3 regions of the Varunaivibrio sulfuroxidans genome follow, and region 1 is predicted to be linked to each of the others. Evidence: predicted binding sites of a transcription regulator. Region 1 holds the regulator's gene; each other region holds the start of a gene.
What was found. The regulator LexA, encoded in region 1, represses DNA repair genes until DNA is damaged. The targets are predictions, from matches to a motif close to ATGTTCTANTTTGGTTC.

Region 1 (8,180 bases):
GCGATGCGCCATGTCGGTCCGACTCGGGTCGAACTGGGCATTCGGTCCATTTTCAACATTCTAGGCCCCCTATCCAATCCCGCCGGGGTCAAGCGTCAATTATCGGGGGCTTTTTCTCGCCAGTGGATCGAACCGATGGCGCGCACCCTGGGCAATCTAGGCTCGGAAATGGTCTGGATCGTGCACGGTTCCGACGGCTTGGACGAACTGACCACGACGGGCGCCAGCTTCGTCGCCCAACTCAAGGATGGCGCGGTCACCACTTTCGACGTCACGCCCGACGACGCCGGCTTACCCCACGCCGCCTCCGAGGACCTTAAAGGCGGCAACCCGGAGCATAACGCCGAGGCCATGCGCACCATGCTGGGCGGCGCACATGGCCCGCTACGCGACGTCGTCCTGCTCAACGCCGCCGCCGCGCTTTTGGTCGCGGGCAAAGTCGAGACCCTCAAGGCAGGGGCGGAACGCGCCGCGCGCGCCATCGACGACGGTCACGCCATGGATACCCTAGACGACCTGATTGCAGTCACCAACGCCCCCACGGAAGCCGCCCTGGAAGAAGAAGTCGGCGGATGAGCACCGTTCTCGATGCCATTTGCGCCGAAAAACGCGGCCATATCGCCGCCCGTAAACGGGCGATATCGCTTTGGGACATTGAAGATCGCGCCCGCGCCCAAACACCACCCCGAGGGTTTATCGCCGCGCTCAATTCCAAGGTGACCCAGGGCGAGTACGGTCTGATCGCGGAAATCAAAAAAGCCTCACCGTCGAAGGGCCTGATACGTGCCGATTTCGACCCGCCCGCCCTCGCCCGCGCCTATCAAAACGGTGGGGCGGCATGCCTGTCGGTGCTTACCGACACGCCCTATTTCCAAGGCCGGGATGAATACCTGACAAGCGTCCATAGCGCCGTCTCGCTGCCCCTGTTGCGCAAAGATTTCATGCTCGACACCTATCAGGTGGCCGAGGCCCGCGCCCTCGGGGCCGATTGCATTTTATTGATCATGGCGGCATTGTCGGACGATCAGGCCGCAGAGTTGGAGGCGTGCGCCCACGACTGGGATATGGACGTGCTGGTCGAAGTTCACGACGCGGCGGAATTCGAACGCGCCCTGCGCCTAAAAACCCCGCTTTTAGGCATAAACAATCGAAATCTTAAAACGTTGGATGTCGATATCGCGACGACCGAGGCCCTGGCCGCGCGCACGCCTTCCGACAAGTTGCTGGTCAGCGAAAGCGGTTTGCACACGCCGGACGACCTCGCTCGCGCCGCGCGCGTTGGGGCTAGGTGCTTTCTCGTCGGCGAATCGTTGATGCGCCAAGCCAATGTCGAAAGCGCCACCCGCGCACTTTTGGACAATCCCCTCGCCCCGGCGCGGGTCGCCCCGAAACACGCCTCCCAAGACGGCGGCGCTTAAGGACATCACAATGGCCGAATTCACGCATTTCGATTCCGAAGGCAACGCCGTCATGGTTGACGTCTCGCAAAAAGACGTCACCGAACGCACGGCGACCGCCAAGGGAACGGTTTTCATGCAGCCCGAAACCCTGGCCAAGATCGTGGCGGGCGGCATTAAAAAAGGCGACGTGCTTGGCGTCGCCCAATTGGCCGGAGTTATGGGGGCGAAAAAAACCCCCGACCTGATCCCGCTGTGCCACCCCCTGGCGTTGACGTCGGTCAAGGTCGAACTCGTCTGCGATGCGGATAATACCGCCATCGAGATCACCGCCACCTGCAAATTGAAGGGGCGCACCGGAGTCGAAATGGAGGCCCTCACCGCCGTTTCCATCGCCGCGCTGACCGTTTACGACATGTGCAAGGCGGTAGACCGCGCGATGCGTATCGGCGACGTCCGCCTTATCCACAAAGCCGGAGGCAAGTCCGGCGAATTCAACGCCAATTAACGGATAAACGGAACCGCTTATGAAAACCATGATCAGCGTCGCCGAGGCCATGGAAATGATTCTGTCGGGCATGCCCCGCCTGGCGGGCGAACACGTCACGCTACCTCAGGCCCTGGGCCGCGTCCTCGCCCGAGATGTTACCGCCCGCCTGACCCAACCGTTCGCCGACGTCTCGTCGATGGATGGCTACGCCGTGCGCGCCCAGGACGTCGCGCATGTTCCCGTAACGCTGACACGAATCGGCGAGGCCGCGGCGGGAGGACATTTCGCCGGCAAGATCGGCGCAGGCGAGACCGTGCGTATTTTCACCGGCGCCCCCCTGCCCGAAGGCGCCGACGCCATTGTCATCCAGGAAGTGACAGAAACCGAGGGCGACAGTGTCGTGATCAAGGAAGTCTCGACCCCAGGGCGATTCGTGCGCAAACGCGGCCTCGATTTCAACGAGGGCGATATTCTCCTTAAGGCGGGAACCCGCATGGGACCACGCGAGTTGGGCCTTGCCGCAGCGATGAACGCGCCGTGGCTGTCCGTCGTGCGCAAACCCCGAATCGCCATCGTCGCCACCGGGAACGAGGTCGTCATGCCGGGCGACCCGCTGGGCGCCAATCAGATCATCAGTTCCAATTCCCTTCTGCTCCAGGGGTTCATCGAACAATGGGGCGGCGTCGCGCTTAATCTGGGAATCGCCCGCGACGACGAAACCTCGCTGCATGCCCTGCTCGACGCCGCACGCGGGGCCGATCTCCTGATCACCATCGGCGGCGCATCGGTCGGCGACTACGATCTGGTGCGCAAGGTTTTGGGTGACGAAGGCATCGATATGGGTTTTTACAAAGTCGCCATGCGCCCCGGAAAGCCTCTGATTTTTGGCCATCTTGGACATACGGCGGTGCTCGGACTTCCCGGCAATCCCGTCTCCGTCGGGGTAAGCTCCGCCGTGTTCCTGAAACCGGCCATGCAGACCATGATGGGGATGGATACGCCCCTCACGCGAAACGCCGCCACCCCCAACGACGCCGTCCTCGGCGCGCCCCTGGGCGAAAACGATCAACGCCAGGATTACCTGCGGGCGTCGTTGTCCCGCGATGCGCAGGGCGCTCTTGTCGCCCATCCCTTCACCAAGCAGGACAGCGCCATGCTGGCGCGTTTCGCCCAAGCCGACGCCTTGATCGTGCGTTCCCCCTTCGCCCCGTCCGCACAAAAAGGCGATCGTGTCAAAATCATCGTTATACGCGAGGCCTGAGGCGCATCGTATTCCGCCCACGACCCAAGACCTTCCATGGGGAAAGAAGGCGGCGCGCATCCCCTTGACATTCGGCGAGAACCAACATAGAACATATAAAGATGTTTTTGTTTTGTTCTTGTCCGTTTTAGATTGTGCCTGTTTTAGATTGTGCCCGCTTTGCTCAGCGCCGACAAAAACCCAACCTTCACGGAAATGGAATTTGAGCACTCGGGTAGGACGCTTCCGCGAAGGGCAATGGGAATTTTGAGATGCTGACGCGCAAACAATACGATCTTTTGCTTCTGATAGACAAAGGCCTTAAGACCTCCGGGGTTTCGCCTTCCTATGACGAGATGAAGGACGCCCTGGGACTGGCGTCGAAGTCGGGTATCCACCGACTGATCAGCGCCCTGGAGGAACGCGGTTTCGTACGCCGTCTCCCTCATCGCGCGCGCGCGCTCGAGGTCCTCAAACTCCCCGAAAATCTTGAAGACACGGCCACGCGCATACCTCGCGCGCCCCTTCCCACTCAGGGAACCGCCAAGGGCGGCACGTCGTTCTCGCCCAACGTGATCCGCGGAGATTTTCAAATTCCCGGCGCCCGCTCTCCTCAGGCGCGCACCGGCGACGCCATCGAATTGCCCCTGTATGGGCGGATCGCGGCGGGCATTCCCATCGAAGCCATCCGCGATCCGGAAAATACGGTGCACATTCCCCAATCCATGGTCGGTTCCGGGGAACATTACGCCCTCGAAGTGGATGGCGACTCGATGATCGACGCCGGCATTCAGGACGGTGATACGATAATCATTCAGCGCGCCGATCAGGCCGAAAACGGCGCCATCGTAGTCGCCCTGGTTGACGATCAGGAAGTGACGTTAAAGCGCTTTCGCCGCAAAGGGGCCTCGATCGCCTTGGAACCCGCGAACAAACGCTACGAAACTCGAATATTCGGTCCGAACCGGGTCAAGGTTCAAGGCAAACTGGTGGGCCTGATCCGCCAATATTAGGGCATTAGGGTCTGAATTCCCGACTGGAATATGGAGGGCTTTGGAAGATGGCTTCAATCTCTTTCTCGGCTCTCTTTTCTCGCCCCTCCTTTTTTAGTCCCGGGCGCGCCTTGCGTTTGATGCGCTTGACGGCGCGCACGCCCCGATGACCGCCGAGCGAACAGCCCTCTTCGCTTCACCTCGACGTTGGCCGCGCCCGATGCCCCCGGACGTTAACGGCCCACGTCGCCGCGGCGCAAAACCCAAGGACGATCGCCCCGAGCGCCGTTGACGGTCTCGACCCGCACACCCTGGGGCGTGATCCATAGAGCGTGGGTTCCCGCGCGCCGCAGGTCGCTGCGGTCAATTACCAGCGCTGCGGCGCAGTCTTTCGGGGTGCCCTCAAGGCTGACCACGACATCAGCGTTCCGGCAATCCTCGTCCAGCGCCATCGGGTCGGTGGCCACGGAAAGCCGCCAACCGCTATGGGTGTACAAACACCCCAAGGCGTCGCAGGAAATCGGCGGTGGCTTGACGGCGCGATCCTCCGCACGACTTTTGGCGTCATCCCAGCGGCGCACATCCATCTTTGTCATGGCCGCTCGACGCAACCAAGATTGGCGCACGAATCGGCGCGCCCTGAGATTCGAAAAATAAAACCTGCCATTGGTGTCGCGAATACCCAACAAATGCGCCGAGCCGTCGATTAATACGTCCGGCGGGCGCGCCGTCATGGCCAGCACGAGCGCGGCGCCGATCGGCCCGGCGGCCAACCAGCGCCAACGCGTGCGCCATAACGCCAACCACAATCCCCCCAGCGTCAAGGCCGCCAACGACACCATTGGCAGCGCCGCCATCAGATGCACGGCCCCCGGCCACGACGCCACTTCGCGGGCGACGGCGATAATAGCGTCGATCCCCCACCCCATCGGCGCCAACGCCACCTGCTCGGCGCCGAAGGGCATTAAAACAAACGCGGCGATCGCCCACGGCATCACCCAAAAAGCCGTCAGCGGAACGGCGAGCACGTTCGCCGCCACCCCATAATCCGCAATTCGGTTAAAGTGAAAAACAGCCAGCGGCGCCGTGAGCAGTCCCGCAACGACGGTCGTCATCGCCACCACGAGAAAAAAACCTCCGACACGCCCCAAAAATCCCCATGCCGGCGACGGATGATGGCGCAAACGTTCATTCGCGGCCTCATAAAAAGAAATCAGCCCGACCACCGCCGCAAAGGACATTTGAAAACTGGCCCCCAAGAGACTTTCCGGTTCGATCAACAAAATGATAAAACCGGCCCAAGCAATGGTGCGTAGGGAAAGCGCCCGACGGTCGAAGACGATCGCACAAAACACCAGAGTGACCATCACCAACGCCCGTTGGGTCGGCACCGCCCCGCCCGACAGGAGCGCATAGAAAAAAGCCCCGCCAAGCGCCGGAAAAGCGGCCCATTTTTTGACGTCATGATGCAACGACAGCGCAGGAATCATCACCAAGATCAAGCGAATTGCGGAAAACAGAAGTCCTGCGACCAAACCCACATGCAGCCCAGATATGGCGAGAAGATGCGCCAGCCCCGAGTCGCGCATCGCCGTCAACACCTCGGGCGCGATGCTCCCCCGCTCTCCGGTCATCAGGGCAGCCCCCATGGCGCCACTGTCGGTGCCCATATGGGCGATAACCGTTTGTGAAATCCTCTGACGCAAGCGCTCAACTGCGGCAAAAAAAGCAAACGAAAAGGTCTCGTCACGGGGCGGATAAAGGCGCGCCGGACCCAAGCCGTACCCCACCGCGCCCAGGCGTTGAAAATACGCCCGACGCTGAAAATCGAACGCGCCGGGGGCCACCGGCGGGGAAGGCGGGCGCAACACCGCCAAGACATCGATCCATACACCGGGCGCGATAACGAGGTTATTCTTTCCTCCCGCATCGGATTGCGCCGAACGCCCTCGTGCATTGAGGCGAATGCGCACGCGCTCGGGCGTATCGCGGGGCGCGAGAGCGGGGATTTGCACCCGATCGAGGACAACCCTATGAACCTTGCCCAAAAGTTCGACGGACAGCACCCGCCCCGAGACGATAACCGGCCCATACGCGCGATCTAGAACCGGCGAGGAAACCGCCTTCGTACGCACCTGGGCGGCACTGAAACCAAGCGCCGCGCCGAGTAAAAACACAACGGCGACAAAGGGAAGCACGCGGTCGCGCAGACGAAAAGCGAGCACCGCACAGACAATCAGCGCAACCGGTCCGACCCAAAACGGAGGCTCGCCGGGCAAGGAAAAATAACCGGCGATCCCCACCCCCATGGCGACGGGAAACCACAGTATCCAACGATCGCTTTCGGCGGATAGGTTGTTTTCAAAATATCCGCCTAACATCCTAAAAAATCTCATAAAAACAAAAACATCCCCCCCTCGACGCAAGAAAATATGGCGCAATCGCCCACGCAAATGCTGCACAAGCGAAAAGAATATGGTAAACCCCTACTGCACTTGAGTTTAGCGCACTTGCGCCCACCCTCCAACGGCGCTGCGCCCCTTCATAAAAACAGAAGAAGCATATCCATGACCGTCGTCACACGATTCGCCCCCTCGCCGACCGGATTCCTCCACATTGGGGGCGCGCGCACGGCCTTGTTCAACTGGCTGTACGCGCGCCATTGCGGTGGTAAATTCTTGCTACGAATCGAAGACACCGATCGCAAACGCTCTACTCAGGAGGCCGTTGACGCCATCATCGACGGCATGAAATGGCTCGGTTTGGATTGGGACGGCGACGCCATTTCCCAGTATGCCCGCGCCGCGCGCCACCGCGAGGTCGCCGAGCAATTGCTCGGCGCGGGGATGGCCTATAAATGCTACGCCACCCCCGATGAATTGACCTCGATGCGCGAACAGGCAAAGGCCGAGGGCCGCCCGATGCGCTATGACGGGCGCTGGCGCGACCGGGACCCGAAGGATGCGCCGGGCGGCGTCGATCCCGTGGTCCGCCTGAAAGCCGCCCAGGACGGACAAACCGTTATCAGAGACCTGATTCAGGGCGACGTTACGGTCGATAACGCCCAGCTTGACGACATGGTTTTGCTGCGCGCCGACGGCACGCCGACCTACATGTTGGCGGTCGTCGTTGACGATCACGACATGGAGGTGACCCATGTCGTGCGCGGCGACGATCACCTGACCAACACCTTCCGCCAGTTGCAAATTTACACGGCGATGGGCTGGGATCGCCCGATTTTCGCCCATATGCCGCTGCTCCACGGCGCCGACGGGGCGAAACTGTCCAAGCGTCACGGCGCCCTTGGCGTCGAAGCGTACCGCGACATGGGATTCCTTCCCGAGGCGCTGTGCAACTATCTCCTCCGCCTGGGTTGGGGCCATGGCGATGATGAAATCATCTCACGCCGGCAGGCCATCGAATGGTTTGACCTGAAAGACGTCGGTCGCGCCGCCACCCGTTTCGACATGGCCAAGTTGACCAGTCTCAACGCCCACTACATCCGCACCGCCGACGATCAAAGATTGTCCGACCTTGCCTTGCGCACGATCGCGGCGCAAAGCGCCAAACCGGCCGGACCCAAAGCCCAGGAGCGTATCTTAAGCGGTATGCCCGGCCTTAAGGAACGCGCCAAAACCATCGTCGAACTTGCCGAAAGCGCGCTATTTTACGCCTTCGACAGGCCTATCGAGAAAAACGAGAAGGCGCTTAAACTCCTAGAGCCTCAATCGCGCGCCGCCCTTGGGAAGCTCCTCGAAATCTTGAAGGTCTTGCCCCAGTGGCGCGAAGAGGACCTGGAACAAGCCGTCAAAGGTTTCGCCGAGGCCGAAGAACTCAAACTGGGAAAGATCGCCCAACCCCTACGCGCCGCATTAAGCGGGTCCAACGTTTCACCGGGAATTTTCGAGGTCATGCGGGTCCTCGGACGCGAAGAAACCCTGGGTCGAATAGACGATGCGGTTAACGGCTTATAGCCACCGCGTCACGCCGCCGCATTTTTTATGCGTTCCATTGTCCCAAACTTAACAGGACAACGAGAAAAAACAACCTTAACAAGAAAT
Region 2 (8,180 bases), 580 kb from region 1:
TCCAGGATGGCCTCACGCGGTTTCTTTCCCCGTGAGCGCGGAGACCCCGAAGCATGGCGTCGGTGCGCGGCGTATCGCGGTTAGAGGCGGGTAATGGCAGAAGAAGACGATTCGCAAAAAACCGAAGACCCGACGGACCGAAAACTGTCCAACGCCCGGGAGAAGGGGCAGGTCGGCTCGTCCCAGGAAGTCAAAAGTGCGATGATCATCCTGGGTGGGGCGTTGTCCCTGGCCGTTTTGGCGCCCTGGATGGCGCGCAACGTCAAAGACGTGATCACGGTGTTTATCGCCCAGCCCGACGCCTTTTCGGTCAATCTATTCGATTTGCGCACGCTCATGACGAACGTTCTCGAGCGCCTGGGGTGGATTGTCGCGCCGGTATTCGGCGGCCTGTTTGTCCTGGCGATTTTCGCCAGCGTGGCGCAAACCGGACTGCTGATCGCGCCGTCGAAACTGGCGCCGGAACTGTCTAAAATTTCCCTTTTAAAGGGCGCGACGCGGATGTTTTCGACCCGCTCCCTGGTCGAGTTCGTCAAGGGTGTGATCAAACTGATCATCGTTTCGCTGGTGGCGTTCGGATTGACCATCCCGCTCATGCAGGACGTCAGGCTGATGGCGGACTACGACATGGTGGCGATCTTGGATCGCATTCATAAGATTTCCGTTATGCTTGCGGTCGGCACCCTGGGGGTCATGGTGGCGATTTCGGTGCTCGATTTTTTCTATCAAAAGTTTGAATTCACCAAAAGCATGAAAATGTCCAAGCAGGAGGTGAAGGACGAACACAAGCAAAGCGAGGGCGATCCTCAGATCAAGGCGCGGATCAGGCGGATTCGCGCCGAGCGGGCCAATCAACGCATGATGTCCGCCGTGCCCGAGGCCGACGTGGTGGTGACCAACCCGACCCATTACGCGGTGGCGATGTCCTACTCCATGGAGTCCATGAGCGCCCCCAGGGTGGTCGCGAAGGGGGTCGATACGCTGGCCTTTAGAATTCGTGATGTGGCCAAGGCGAACGACGTGCCGGTGGTCGAAAATCCACCGCTCGCGCGCGCCCTGTACGCGGCCGTCGAACTTGACGAAGAAATCCCGGCGGAGCATTACAATGCGGTGGCCGAGGTGATCGGTTATGTCATGCGGCTAAAAGGGAAAATACCGAGTGCCTGAACAACCGACCTTTCCCGCGCCTCCGATTGCGGACCAACAAGGCGACGGCGTGCGTGACGCGGACCCGCGGCGTTCGGGCGTGGTCGGTGACGGGGCCGGTGACGGGGCCGGGATCGGCGATGGACCCGCGACGGATTCCCAGACTGTTCCCCGAACCGCCTCTGATGATCTTCCCGAAGGACTTCGCGGCGCCTCCGAAGAAAAACGCCCGCCGCGAAGCGTCCCGCCGATCCTGACGCCCCGGCGCAGGGCGGGTTTTTTTCGCGCGCCGGCCCCGTATCTCCTGATTTTCGTTTTGGCCGCCGTGGCGGCGGGTGGGTTCGGTTTTTTCGTTCCCGCCGGCGGGCCGCTCGGCGATCCCGTGAGATGGCTCGCCGGCGCGGCCCTGCTCGGCTTGGCGGGCCTGTTTGGCGTTGCTTACGGGCTTTATAATCAACGCCGGGAGGGAGACCTGTCCGGGCTTTTTCTCGAAGCGGTGTCATCCTCTCCCGAGGGCGTAATGCTGGCGCGGATCGGCGGAGCGACGACGTTCGCCAACCCGGCGTTTGTCGATCTATGCCGGCGTCTCGGCGGGGCGACCTCCATGGCCACTATTCAAGACGCGCTGGACGGTGGCGACGCCGTGATCGAGGAATTTTCCCACTTCATGCGCGCCGCCTACGACGGGGTTCCGGGGCATGTCGAAGTCCCCCTTAAAGGCGCGGACGGCGAACGCTTATGGTATCACATCGACGCGCGCGTCTTCGCCGAGCGGCGCGACCACGTGGCGTGGAGCGTGCGCGACGTGACCGCGCGCCGCGAGTTGGAGGAAGTCCGCCGCCGCGAGGGTGAATTGCTCGCCGATTTGTTGGACAATCTTCCGGTCGGTTTTTTCTCCGTCGATGGGGCGGGGAAAATGATTTTCGCGAATATGGTGTTGGCGCAGTGGCTGGGACAGTCCTTCGAGGAAATGCGCAGGCAAGGACGATCTTTTTCCGATTACGTCATCGCCTCGGGGGGGTACGATGCGGATGAGGAGGGCGCCGAGACCGAAAGCGGGGGCGACGTCGCCCACGGCGAGGTGACGCTGCTCAGTAAAATGGGCGACAATTTCAAGGCCTTTTTACTCCAAAACGCACGGGCGGACGATGCGGGCGACATGCTCTACAGCCGCTCGGTGGTGCTGCGCGACGTCACCTGGACCGGCGCGGGGGATAACCGCGACGATCGCGATGTCCGCCGCGCCGCGCAAAAAGTGCGCTGGCTGTTCGATGAGGCCCCGGTGGGGATCGTGTTGATCGATCTATCGGGCAATGTCACCGAGGCCAATCGCGCCTTTTTGAATTTGATCGGAAAACACCGCGATGACGTTTGCGGGCGGGCCTTTTCCGAACGCTTGGCGATGGAGGATCGTAACGACGTCGCCGGGCAATTGTCCAAGGTGGTGATGGGAATCTCGCGCGCGGCGCATCTCGAAGTGCACATGCCGGCTTCGGCCAACCGCGAGGTGGTGGCCTCGCTATACGCCTCGAAGATGGAGGACGCGGCGGGCGACGTCTCGGGCCTGGTCCTGCATTTCATCGACACCACCGAACAAAAACACCTGGAGGTGCAATTCACCCAGTCGCAGAAAATGCAGGCGATCGGACAACTCGCGGGGGGGGTCGCGCACGATTTCAACAATCTTCTGACGGCGATGATCGGATTTTCCGATCTGCTGTTGACCCGCCATGGGCCGGACGATCCATCCTTCGCCGATGTTATGCAAATTCGTAACAACGCCTTGCGGGCGACAGGCTTGGTACGCCATTTGTTGGCCTTTTCGCGCAAACAGACCTTGAAACCCCAGATGATCGACCTCAGCGAGGTGCTGGCCGAACTGTCCAATACCTTGCTCGATCGTCTGCTTGGCCCGACCATCGATTTACAGTTCGAGCATAGCCGCGACCTGTGGCCGGTGCGCGCCGACAAGGGGCAGTTCGAACAGGTTATCATCAACCTCGCCGTCAACGCTCGCGACGCCATGCCGGGTGGGGGGACGCTGACCGTACGCACCGCCAACCGATCCTTGGGCGAGGCCATTCAGCGTGGTCACGAGGTGGTCCCCCCCGGCGAGTATGTCGTGGTCGATGTGATGGATACCGGAGTCGGCATCGCTAAGGAAAACATGGAACGCATTTTCGAGCCGTTCTTCACCACCAAGGACGTCGGCGAGGGCACCGGGCTGGGGTTGTCCACGGTGTACGGCATCGTTCATCAGACGGGAGGCTTTTTGCTGCTCGACAGCGCCCCCGGCGAAGGCACGGTGTTTTCGATTTACCTGCCGCGCGCCAGGGATGATGCGCCGGCGCTCGATCGTTATCGTGCGGGGACGACGAGCGGGACCGGAGGGCAAGGCGCGCGCGACGGCGACGATGAAAAGGCCGGCGCGGCCGGAGAAAGCCTCCCCTCCACCCCGGTCGAACCCGACCTGACCGGCTCGGCGACGGTGTTGCTGGTCGAGGATGAGGACGCGGTGCGCATGTTCGCGGCCCAGGCCCTCAGGAATAAAGGCTACCACGTGATCGACACCGAAAACGGCGAGGCTGCGCTGGACGCCATCAACGTCGCCGAACGCCCGCTCGACCTCATTATTTCGGATGTCGTGATGCCGGGCATGGATGGCCCGACGCTGGTCCAGCTGGTGCGCCAGGAACTGCCCGACATCAAGGTCATACTCATTTCCGGTTATGCCGAGGATGTCACCCCCGGCGGCATCACGGCTCAGGGCGACATCCATTTCCTGGCCAAGCCGTTCACGCTGAAGGCTCTGGCGGGCAAGGTCAAGGACGTCCTCGACGGCGCCTGACCGCCGTCGTGGCGAACGTGCGCCGCGTCGGAGGGCAGCTTTTTCCCACATTGAATTCATCTTACGAGGGGGGCGCAAAAAAATCATGAACCAAAACGGAACATACCCATAAAAATTATTGTATATCAATAAGTTAAAATATGCGCTTGCGCATAAGAACAAAACGTGTACATTTATGAGCGTTGCATCCATCATACCCTTATGGAATAAGTGAGGCCGGATCATGTCACAAAGCGCGCTACGACTCGTTGAAAAGGACACCATGGATAAGAATAAGGCTCTGGAAGCCGCCGTTGGGCAAATTGAACGGGCCTTTGGCAAGGGGTCGGTCATGCGATTGGGACAGCGTGAAACGGTCGAGGCGGACGCCATCTCGACCGGATCCTTGGGACTGGATATCGCCCTGGGCATCGGTGGATTGCCGCGTGGGCGCATTATCGAAATTTACGGCCCGGAAAGCTCGGGCAAGACCACGCTCGCTCTGCACGCGGTGGCCGAAGCACAGAAAAAAGGCGGCACCTGCGCCTTTATCGACGCCGAACACGCACTCGATCCGTCTTACGCCGTCAAATTGGGGGTAGATATCAACGATTTGCTGATTTCCCAACCCGACGGTGGCGAGCAGGCGCTGGAAATCGCCGATACCCTGGTGCGTTCGGGGGCGATCGACATCCTGGTCGTCGATAGCGTCGCCGCGCTGGTGCCCCGCGCCGAATTGGAAGGGGAGATGGGCGACCATCACGTCGGTCTGCAGGCGCGCCTGATGAGCCAGGCCTTGCGCAAGCTGACCGGGTCGGTGTCGCGGTCGAACACGATGATTATCTTCATCAATCAGATACGCATGAAGATCGGCGTCATGTTCGGCAACCCGGAAACCACCACGGGGGGCAACGCCCTCAAGTTCTATTCCTCGGTGCGTCTGGAAATCCGCCGTATCGGCGCGCTTAAGGATCGCGATGAAATCGTCGGCAACCAAACCCGGGTCAAGGTGGTCAAGAACAAGCTGGCGCCGCCGTTCAAGGTTGTCGAGTTCGATATCATGTACGGTGAAGGCGTCTCCAAGATGGGCGAATTGCTCGACTTTGGCGTCAAGGCGGGATTGGTCGAGAAATCCGGCTCGTGGTTTTCTTATTCCTCCGAGAGAATCGGTCAGGGTCGGGAAAACGCCAAGACCTATCTGCGCGAGCATCCCGAGATGGCCCAAGAGATCGAGACTAAAATCCGCGCCAACGCCGGCTTGATCGCCGACGAAATGATGATCGGCTCCCCCGACGGCGATGGCGACACCCCGCCCGAGGCATAACCGTCCCGTCACCCGCTCGCGGACTTTACCGATCGCGCCCGCGGACGACGGTACACGAATGACATTATAAAGTCCCTCCGGCGCAAAGCCCCTCCGGCGCGTCGGGGGGCTTTTTGTCTCGTCGCCCATCTCCTATCCCTCATCCCCAGCCTCCAGCCCCCATCCCTCATTCCCCATCCCCATCCTCCATCCCCATCCCCTGGTCCGTGGGTCTGTCGGGGCGCCGAGGCCGCGAAGGACATCCGAACCGCGAAAGGGCGCGATCCTTGTGCGCCGTCCTTGTGCGCCGTCCTTGCGATGGTGGGGCGCTGCATCTGGACAGGGTACGGGGTTCGCTGTAAAAGCGTGGGTTCACACCCCGTGTGCGTATTTATGCGCGCGCGTCGACGTGCGCCCGTAATCCAGACGTTTAGAAGTGACCGGTCACCCCCATGAAGACAGTTAACGATATTCGCGACACCTTCCTCGATTATTTCGCCGCCAATGGACATGCCAAGGTCGCGTCCGGTCCTCTGGTGCCGCACAACGACCCGACGTTGATGTTCACCAACGCCGGGATGGTGCAGTTCAAGAACGTCTTCACGGGCGCCGAGACCCGCCCCTACACGCGCGCCGCGACATCGCAAAAATGCGTGCGTGCGGGGGGCAAGCACAACGATTTGGAAAATGTCGGGTATACCGCGCGGCACCATACCTTTTTCGAAATGCTGGGAAATTTTTCGTTCGGCGATTATTTCAAGGACACCGCGATCGAATTGGCGTGGACCTTGATCACCAAGGAATTCGCCCTGCCCAAGGACAAACTGCTGGTCACCGTTTACGCCGATGACGATCAGGCCTTCGATCTGTGGAAGAAAATCGCGGGCCTGCCCGAGGACCGCATCATCCGCATCGCGACCTCGGATAACTTCTGGGCGATGGGCGATACCGGCCCGTGCGGCCCCTGTTCGGAGATTTTCTACGATCATGGCGATCACATCCCCGGCGGCCCCCCGGGAAGCCCCGACGAGGACGGCGACCGCTTCATCGAAATATGGAACCTGGTCTTCATGCAGTACGAGCAGAAGACTCCCGACGAGCGGGTCGATTTGCCCCGTCCGTCGATCGACACCGGAATGGGGTTGGAGCGCATCGCCGCGGTGATGCAGGGCACCCACGACAACTACGAAATCGATTTGATGCGCGGTCTGATTCGCGCCTCGGCCGAGGCTTCGGGCACCGCGCCGGACGGCCCGCACAAGGTTTCCCACCGGGTCATCGCCGATCACCTGCGCGCCACCGCCTTTTTGATCGCCGACGGGGTGCTGCCCTCGAACGAGGGGCGCGGCTACGTGCTGCGCCGGATCATGCGCCGCGCCATGCGCCATGCCCACTTGATCGGCGCCAGCGAGCCGCTGATCTGGCGTTTGGTGCCGACCCTGATCGGTGAAATGGGCCGAGCCTATCCCGAACTGGTGCGCGCCAAGGCGCTGATCAGCGAAACTCTGAAATTGGAAGAAACGCGCTTCAAGAAAACCTTGGATCGTGGTCTGCGCCTGCTCGATGAAGAAACCGCCGCTCTCGGCGATAAGGGGGTTCTGGACGGCGAAACGGCGTTCAAGTTGTACGACACCTATGGCTTTCCCCTCGACTTGACCCAGGACGCGCTGCGTTCGCGCGGCCTGGCGGTCGATGAGGCCGGGTTCAACGCCGCCATGGCGCGCCAACGCGCCGAGGCGCGCAAGGCCTGGGCGGGGTCCGGCGCGGCGGCGACCGACCGCATCTGGTTCGATTTGCGCGAAGACGTCGGGGCCAGCGAGTTTCTCGGCTACCTTAAGGAAGAGGCCCAGGGCCGGGTCACCGCCCTGGTTCGCGGCGGTGAACGGGTGACGGCGGGCGCGGCGGGCGAAGAGCTCCAGGTGCTCGTCAACCAGACGCCGTTCTACGGTGAATCGGGCGGCCAGATGGGCGATCGCGGCGTGATCGAGACCGCCGCCGGCGCCGTGTTGGAGGTTCTTGACACCAAAAAGGTCTTGGGCGATGTGCACGTTCACGTCGTGCGGGTCGGCAAAGGCGTGGTCAATGTCGGCGATGAGGTCACCTTGCGGGTCGATCATGCGTACCGCGGCGCCCTGCGCGCCAACCATTCGGCGACTCATTTGCTGCACGCCGCCTTGCGCGGCGCCCTGGGCGAACATGTCACCCAAAAGGGGTCGTTGGTCGCCGCCGAGCGCCTGCGTTTCGATGTGAGCCACCCGATGGCGATCACGCCCGATGTCCTGGCCGAGGTCGAGGCCGCGGTGAACGCCCAGATTCGCGCCAACACGGCGGTGACGACCCGCCTGATGGCTCCCGACGCGGCGGTCGAGGCGGGCGCGATGGCGTTGTTCGGCGAAAAATACGGCGACGAAGTGCGGGTGGTCTCGATGGGCTCGAAAAATCCCGAAGGTGCGCCCGGCGATGATGACTTTTCCGTCGAGCTGTGCGGCGGCACCCACGTCGGGCGGACCGGCGATATCGGCGTCTTCAAGATGGTCTCCGAAAGCGCCGTGGCCGCCGGGGTGCGTCGCATCGAGGCGTTGACCGGCGAGGGCGCGCTGGCCTATTTGGACGACCACGAAAAGGCGCTCGGTCAGGCGGCGGCTTTGCTGAAAAGCCAGCCCGCCGAGGTTCCCGCGCGGATACGCGCCTTGATGGACGAGCGTAAGAAGTTGGAACGCGAACTGCTCGAAACCCGCCGCCGGATGGCGTCCGGCGGCGGGCGCGCCCCGGCCAAGACGGTCGGTGATATCGCCTTCGCGCCGCGCATCATGGAAGGCGTGCCCGCCAAGGACCTCAAGGGCATGGCCGACGAAATTTTGAGCCAGATAGGCTCGGGCGTCGCCGCGCTGGGCTCGAACGTCG
Region 3 (8,180 bases), 330 kb from region 1:
GACTGCGGCGTCGTTTTTCTCCTCCATCGCCAGGTGGCGGAACTTGGGGTACATCTCGGTGTATTCGTAGGTTTCCCCTTCGATCGCCAGTTCGAGCATCTTCTCGACGCTCAATTCCTTGGACGGGTAAAGCAATTCGAGATGACCGAAGGCGTGGGCCGTCTCCTGCTCGGCGGTTTTTTCAAAAACTTCGGCGACATCGCCTGCCCCCAACTCCCGACAACGCCGAGCGAAATACAGGTATTTACGGTTAGCCATGGATTCGCCGGCAAAGGCCGCTTCCAAATTTTCGATCGTGACCGATTTGGGATTACTGCTCATCGTCAATTTCCTTTCGTTCGTTGCGCCGCGACGCGTCGTGCGTTTTGGCTCTGGAAGGAAGATGACAGATCGTTTATATTCGATCCAACCGATTATTTATATTTCTGTGATTGGAAAAAACGATTATGATTCTCCCCACCCTGCGCCAGCTCCAGTATCTTGTGGCGGTGGTCGATCTGCGCCATTTTGGCCAGGCGGCACAGCGATGCTTCGTCACCCAATCGACCCTCAGCGCGGGAATTCAGGACCTTGAACACATTTTGGGCGCGGCCCTGATCGAACGGACGAAACGTAAGGTCTTACCCACCCCCCTAGGGCGCGATATCGCGGCCCAGGCCAAGGACGTTTTGAACCGTGCGGAATCGCTCGTGGATGCGGCGAAAGGCGACACGCTTCCCCTGTCGGGACGGTTTCGTCTTGGGGTTATTCCCACCATCGGGCCGTTCGTGCTGCCGTGGGTGCTTCCCGAATTACGCCACGCCTACCCCGATTTGCGCCTGTACCTGCGCGAGGAACAAACCGCGCGCCTGCTGGAAAATCTGCAATCGGGCGACCTCGACGCCGCCCTGCTCGCCCTGCCCTACGAGTTGGGCGGCATGGAAAGCGTCGTTCTCGCCGAGGACCCGTTCTGGGTCGCCTGTCCGAAAGACCATTCCTTGGTCCGCTCCGTGGGCAAGGGCGCGGCGATCGACGCCGGGGCGATCTTAGTTGATGATTTGCTGTTGCTTGAGGACGGTCATTGTCTGCGCGATCACGCCCTCAGCGCCTGCCACCTGGAAGACGCAAAAAAACGGCCCGAGGCGTTTCAGGCGACCAGCCTGTTGACCCTGGTGCAAATGGTCGCCAACGGCTTGGGGGTGACCTTTTTGCCTGAGATCGCCCTCAATTCGGAAATCGTGCGCACCGCGGATATTGTCGTACGCCCCCTGGGAGGAACGTCCGCGCCGCGGTATCTGGGATTAGTTTGGCGGCGCTCCTCGCGCCATAAGAAAGAAATGAATTTACTCGCCGATTTTCTTCGCCGTGCGCTAGCCGACTTTAACGCAAAATATCCCGCCGGAGACCTTCCCTCCAAAAAATCGGAGCGACGGTCATGATCGGATTATTGGTCTAACGCGCGATGCGCGGGGGGGGTCTAACGCGCGATGCGCGGGGGGGGGGCCTAACGCGCGGCGCGCGCACGAGCGCGCGGGCCTAATGTCCGGCGCGGACCGGCGCGATCGTCGCCAACCTTGGCGACAAGATCGACAAAGGCGCCGACGACGTCGTCGGCGCTGATTTTTTCAATCAGGCTATTGCGCCGTGAACTGAAGAACATCTGCGATAAGCCGCGCCCACGCGAACGATCGAGAAAAACGTCACGAGGATTGTAGGGCAGGTACATATGCGGGCCAGGACCGAAAATGATGAGGCTGGGAATATCGACGAGATGGGCAAGGGTCGCAGGCCCGCTGTCGATACCGATAAAATAATCGCCCTCGTCGAGAACGACCATCAGTTCGGCAAGGTTGATATCGCCGATCAACGAAAGGGTCGGCGCATCAATCCGCTCGGCGATATGCGTATAATCCACGCGATCCCCCTCCGTACCGATAAAAATAAACCGATACGGACCGCTATCGGCGATCTTCCGCAAGGCGTCGATCCACCGTTCGTTGGGAAAACGTTTCATCACCCAGGGCGTTCCCGTGTGCACGATCACCGTTTTTTCACCCTGCGCGAAAGAGGCGATACGCCCCCTGACCCGGTAATCTTGGACGGTTGGGGCGAACATCTCACCGAAATGCATGTCCGGCGGCGGCGCGCATCCGGCGACGCCACCGAGCATTTCGAAATTAACGGCCCTCCACTGCTTCGGAGTCTTGCCCCGAATCAGACAAAACGACAGATGTAGACCGTAGCGCAGGAAAAATCGAAATGACGTGCACAAGGCCTTGGCGCGGACGTTCTTGACCAAGGCAAACGCCTCCGGGCTCATACGCAAGGCAATTATTTTTTCATACCCATCCGGCGGCGTCATGTTTTCTTGAGCAATCGCTCTTTCGCGTCCGTACACCGAAAGCGTGACATAGACCCTCTCCACGCCGATGATCCTCTCCGCGAGGGGACGCGCCGCACCCGTTACCACAAGGTCAACCGGCGTCTTTGGATGACGTGCGATGAAATCCCTAATGGCTGGGACGGATGCACCAAACTCGCCAATCAGACAGGGGTTGACGATAAGAATGCGCCCATTGCCGTCGCTTTGCGGTTTTTTCGTAACATTCAAAAGAAGAAGGAAAATAACCTCCTTCCACAGCTTAAAATATTCCGAATTAAACCGTAGCCGTGGCTTTTTCGCCGCGCTCATACCAGTAACTTTCGCATACGGACGATTTGAACGACAAACTCAAAGAACGAAACCGTCTGAAAGATATCACGCCACATAAGCAGTTCGCCGCGAACGCCGCGCCAAAACCCTCTTTTGTGGAATTTAAAATCGTTAAGAACCCCATCTAACATAACCGTGCGCAAGCGCAATTTGCGACTCACGACGAGACGGTTCAAAAACACTTCAAGCCCGAAACTGGACATCGCCTCCAATTCGTCCAAGTGCGCGTCGCACAGAGCACGTGGCAACACGCGTTCGCCGCTCATGATATCCAGCCCCCCCATTTTCATCCACAAGGGCGTGTTTTCCCGCATACTTATGGCGACATCCGCCTCGCCGCCACGGATCGGCGCGATTAAATCGCGAATGCCCCGCGCCGTCAGACCGATCAAGTCGGCGTCGAGGAAAAGCACGTATGCGCCCCTCGCCTCACGCACGCCGCGCGCCACGGCGCAACTTTTTCCGCGGTTTCGATCCTGCGCGATAAGCCGCACGGTCTCGTAACGCTGCATGGTTTCGCGCACGATATCGCAGGTGGCGTCGCTCGACCCGTCGTCCACCACGATGATTTCCTCAAGCTCGTCGCCCACGGCGGCGATCGCTTCGAGAATTCTGGCGACCGAACGTTCCTCATTAAAGGCGGGAACGATACATGAAATGGTAACCTCCGAGGCGGTGGCCGTCGAATATTGATTTGTTCGGGTCATCTTTTGCCGTTGCGTTCCCTTGTTTCCCGATCATTCGGCGCATGGGGGTGTTTTTCGCCCTCGTCGTCTGCTTCGCAAATAGCCCCATCTTCTTTCCCGAGGGCATCGTTTTTTTCGAGAACTTCTTCTTCCATAACGTCAATTTTATGGCGCGCATACCTGCCGACGGCGACATGAACGATGATAAAGGCTATCACGCCACCGGCGAGCGCGAAATACGCCAGATCGACGTAATTCAGCGCCATCGCGTAAGAGTTTCCCAGCACGTAACCGAGCACCATCAATACGCCATATTGAAAAAATGTGACCGGCGCCGCGTATTGGATGAATTTCCCAAAAGGAAGTTTGACCGCCCCGGCACTTGCGAGAAAGGGTAAGCCCATCCCATATGCTAACTTTCCGAAGAACATGGTGAGACGTCCGTGGCGCGTCCACAACCTCCCCAGCCCCTTTACCTTTTCCCCGGAAAGGTATGTATTCACGAGATCGATCTTTCCTCCATAGTAGCCCAGCGCATAAAAAAGCGCATCGGGAATGATATCTCCCAGGATAAGGATTGCATATGCCAACCAAAAATCGAGAACCCCGGAATGGGATAGAAAACCCGCAATCAATGCGATCAAAGGCCCCTCAATCATACCGAGGGGGAGAAGCACCAGATATTTATATTTAACGAGGATGCCAAGCGACCATTCCATGGTTTACGCATTCACCATTTTAAGTCGCGGCAATAGAGCCGAAAATTGAAGAGATCGAACCAACACAATGCACTTATATATTGAGCGATACAAATCCTGCCTGAAAAATCCAAGTTTCATTTTCTCCATTCTCGTTTCCGTAGCCCTGCTCGGCCTCAGCTTGACGATCAACTACTATGCGGGCACCTACGCCACCGAAAAGGCCAGCAACGCCGTCACCGACATCATCTTGAATAACATCCCAACCTACGATGTCGATGGGTTTTTCGTATACGGTTCTGTCGTCTTTTGGGCCTTCGTCATGCTGATCTGCATGCTCAACCCTAGTAAAATCCCCTTTACCCTTAAGACGGTCGCGCTTTTCGTGCTCGTGCGTTCGGTCTTCATCACCCTCACCCATATCGGACCGTTCCCCGTCGAGGCGCCGATCGATTCCAATTTGATCGAGGATTTCACCTTTGGCGGAGACCTCTTTTTCTCCGGCCATACCGGGCTTCCCTTTCTCATGGCGCTTATCTTTTGGGAGAACTTTCGCCTACGCATCCTGTTTATCCTCGCCTCACTTTTCTTCGCCGCGATCGTCTTGATGGCGCATTACCACTATTCGATAGACGTTCTTTCCGCCTTTTTTATTACCTACACGATCGCCCAACTGGCCGAGAAATTCTTCGCCGCCGATCGGCGCATTTTCCGCGACGGGCCGTGAAGGGACGCGGATAAAAAAACGCGAAACCGCAAGGGGTTTCGCGTTTTTCTTAATGTTTTTTGACAGGCTGAGATCAGAAAGGAATTTCATCGTCCAGATCGCCGCCGGGAACGTTTCCAGCGCTGCCGCCGGCGCTCCCCGTTCCTCCGCCGGACGCGCCGCCCTGATCGGGGCCGCCCCAGTCGGGGCCGGAACGGCCGCCGGAAAATCCGTCATCGCCGCCAAACCCGGAACCGGAGCCCCCCGCGCCGCCGCTCTCGCCCCGACCGTCGAGCATGGTCAGGTTGGAGTTAAAGCCCTGCAAAACGATTTCCGTGGTGTATTTTTCGACGCCGTCATTGCCGGTCCACTTGCGGGTTTGCAGCGCGCCTTCAAGGTATACCTTCGATCCCTTGCGCAGATATTTTTCCGCAACATTGGCGAGGCCTTCGGAAAAAATGACGACACGATGCCATTCCGTTTTTTCCCGCCGTTCGCCGCTGTTGCGATCGCGCCAGCTTTCCGAAGTGGCGATGCTCATGTTGACGATCTTCTTGCCGTCCTGGGAAAAACGCACTTCGGGATCGCGTCCCAGGTTGCCCACCAAAATCACTTTGTTCACGCTACCGGCCATCTGAAACCCTCTCGTCCTTAGCTCGAATCCGTGTTGCGGAGTCTACACAATGCGCGCGAGCACACCAGCTTTCTTTGCGCCGCGCGCACGCCTCTTGTGGATAATTCGGGCACCCTGTGAAAGAAGACCTTGAAAAGAACATATAGCGAACATACAATTTTTCTAAAAAGAATCGAGCGTCGCCCGCTTTACGCCCCTATCTTTCGGGTCTATCTCTTCGCGGCGTGCGTCCAACTCAGACTCAAACGGAACAGTTCATGGTTCAGACCATCCATGTGCGCGGTGCGCGCGAACATAACCTGAAGAATATCGACGTCGAGATTCCCCGCGATCGCTTGACCGTGATCACCGGGCTGTCCGGGTCGGGTAAGTCGTCTCTGGCGTTCGACACCATCTACGCCGAGGGACAGCGACGCTACGTCGAAAGCCTGTCGGCGTATGCGCGTCAGTTTCTCGAACTGATGTCCAAACCCGATGTCGAATCGATCGAAGGGTTGTCTCCGGCGATTTCCATCGAACAAAAAACGACCTCGCGCAACCCCCGCTCCACCGTCGGCACGGTGACCGAAATCTATGATTACATGCGCCTGTTGTTCGCCCGCGTCGGAGTGCCCCATTCACCCGCCACCGGATTGCCGATCGAAAGTCAGACCGTCAGCCAAATGGTCGATCGCATTATGGCGATGGGCGAGAACGCCCGATTGTTGCTGTTGGCTCCGATCGTGCGCGGACGCAAGGGGGAATATAAAAAAGAGCTTCAGGATTTCGCCAAACGCGGCTTTCAGCGGGTTAAAATCGACGGCGCGCTGTACGAGATCGACGACACCCCGACGCTTAACAAAAAGGTCAAGCACGACATCGATATTGTCGTCGATAGGTTGGTTGTGCGCGACGGGATCGAGACGCGCCTCGCCGACAGCTTGGAGACCACCCTGGCCCTGGCCGACGGCCTCGCCTTTATCGAAAATGCCACCGGCGGCGCGCGTACCCCCTTTTCCGCCAAGTTCGCCTGTCCGGTTTCGGGTTTCACCATCGACGAGATCGAACCGCGCCTCTTTTCCTTCAACAATCCTTTCGGCGCGTGCCCGGCGTGCGATGGGTTGGGCACCGAGATGTACTTCGATCCCGCGTTGGTGATCCCCGACGACAGGTTGACCCTCAATCAGGGGGCGATCGCGCCGTGGGCCAATTCGACCAGCCAATATTACGTACAGACCCTGGAAAGCCTGGCGGCGCATTTCGGCTTTTCCCTGACCACGGCGTTGCAGGACCTGGGCGACGAGATCCGCCAGCTTTTACTGTACGGCAGCGGCGAGGATGCCGTCACCATGCGCTACGACGACGGGCGCAAGGCCTATCAAATCGCCAAACCGTTCGAGGGCGTCATCCCCAACATGGAGCGGCGCTGGCGCGAGACCGATTCGTCGTGGGTGCGCGACGAACTGGGTAAATACCAAACCGTGACGCGGTGCGAGACCTGCGCCGGTCATCGCCTCAAACCCGAGGCGCTGGCCGTCAAGATCGCCGGTCTGCATATTTCCCAGGTTGCCGAAATGTCGATCGAACAGGCCGCCGGGTGGTTCGCCGACCTGCCCCGCCAGCTTGGCGTCAAGCAGATGGAAATCGCCCAACGGATCTTGCGTGAGATCAACGAACGCCTGGGATTTTTGATGAATGTCGGCCTCGATTACCTGACCTTGTCGCGCGCCTCGGGAACGTTGTCGGGCGGAGAGAGCCAGCGCATTCGCCTGGCGTCGCAGATCGGCTCGGGGCTAACCGGGGTGCTCTACGTCTTAGACGAGCCGTCGATCGGCCTGCACCAGCGCGATAACGACCGCCTGTTGGGCACCCTGATGCGCCTGCGCGACTTGGGCAACACGGTGATCGTCGTCGAACACGACGAGGACGCCATCCGCAGCGCCGATTACCTCATCGACATGGGGCCGGGAGCGGGCGTGCACGGCGGGTCGGTCATCGCCCGCGGCGCCCCCGAGGACGTGATGGCCGCGTCCGACAGTTTGACCGGCCAATATCTGACCGGGATCCGTTCCATCCCCGTACCCACACGGCGGCGCAAGTTCGATAAAAAACGCCTCCTTAGCGTCAAGGGCGCCAGGGCCAACAATCTCGATAATGTCACGGCGGACTTCCCCCTCGGCTTATTTACCTGCGTCAGCGGCGTTTCGGGCGGGGGGAAGTCGAGCCTCGTCGTCGAAACCCTATACAACGCCCTGGCGCAACGGCTGAACCGGGCCCGTTTGCACGCCGGCGACCATGACGAAATCACCGGCATCGAAGGGATCGATAAAGTCGTCGATATCGATCAAAGCCCGATTGGGCGCACCCCCAGATCCAACCCCGCGACCTATACCGGGGCGTTTACACCGATCCGCGAATGGTTCGCGGGCCTACCCGAAGCCAAGCGCCGGGGCTACAAACCGGGCCGCTTTTCGTTCAACGTCAAGGGCGGTCGCTGCGAGGCCTGCCAGGGCGACGGCGTGATCAAGATCGAGATGCATTTCCTGCCCGACGTCTATGTCCAATGCGACGTCTGCAAGGGCAAACGCTACAACCGCGAAACCCTGGAACTGACGTTCCGGGGCAAATCCATCGCCGACGTCCTCGATCTGACGGTCGATGAGGCGGTCGAATATTTTAAGGCGGTCCCGGCGATCCGCGACAAGATGATGTCCCTGCAACGGGTCGGCCTGGGCTATATCCACCTCGGCCAGCAGGCGACGACACTCTCGGGCGGCGAGGCGCA

Region 2: recA (recombinase RecA) is a predicted target of LexA. The motif match lies at 4,082-4,098, and genes of this name have one in related genera.
Region 3: uvrA (excinuclease ABC subunit UvrA) is a predicted target of LexA. The motif match lies at 5,542-5,558, and genes of this name have one in related genera.

What each region holds. Positions count from the first base shown of each region.
Region 1 covers NZ_CP119676.1:676,553-684,732, forward strand. Annotated here, with positions in the region: gene trpD (anthranilate phosphoribosyltransferase) at 1-576, shown strand, start outside; gene trpC (indole-3-glycerol phosphate synthase TrpC) at 573-1,418, shown strand; gene moaC (cyclic pyranopterin monophosphate synthase MoaC) at 1,429-1,905, shown strand; gene P3M64_RS03100 (molybdopterin molybdotransferase MoeA) at 1,925-3,148, shown strand; gene lexA (transcriptional repressor LexA) at 3,400-4,140, shown strand; gene P3M64_RS03110 (ComEC/Rec2 family competence protein) at 4,353-6,515, opposite strand; gene gltX (glutamate--tRNA ligase) at 6,687-8,093, shown strand.
Region 2 covers NZ_CP119676.1:1,254,289-1,262,468, reverse strand. Annotated here, with positions in the region: gene P3M64_RS05895 (flagellar biosynthetic protein FliR) at 1-35, shown strand, start outside; gene flhB (flagellar biosynthesis protein FlhB) at 94-1,167, shown strand; gene P3M64_RS05885 (PAS domain-containing hybrid sensor histidine kinase/response regulator) at 1,160-3,994, shown strand; gene recA (recombinase RecA) at 4,218-5,297, shown strand; gene alaS (alanine--tRNA ligase) at 5,729-8,180, shown strand, end outside.
Region 3 covers NZ_CP119676.1:351,488-359,667, reverse strand. Annotated here, with positions in the region: gene P3M64_RS01570 (rubrerythrin family protein) at 1-321, opposite strand, end outside; gene P3M64_RS01565 (hydrogen peroxide-inducible genes activator) at 447-1,418, shown strand; gene P3M64_RS01560 (glycosyltransferase family 9 protein) at 1,484-2,671, opposite strand; gene P3M64_RS01555 (glycosyltransferase family 2 protein) at 2,668-3,399, opposite strand; gene P3M64_RS01550 (DedA family protein) at 3,396-4,097, opposite strand; gene P3M64_RS01545 (phosphatase PAP2-related protein) at 4,165-4,803, shown strand; gene ssb (single-stranded DNA-binding protein) at 4,877-5,416, opposite strand; gene uvrA (excinuclease ABC subunit UvrA) at 5,674-8,180, shown strand, end outside.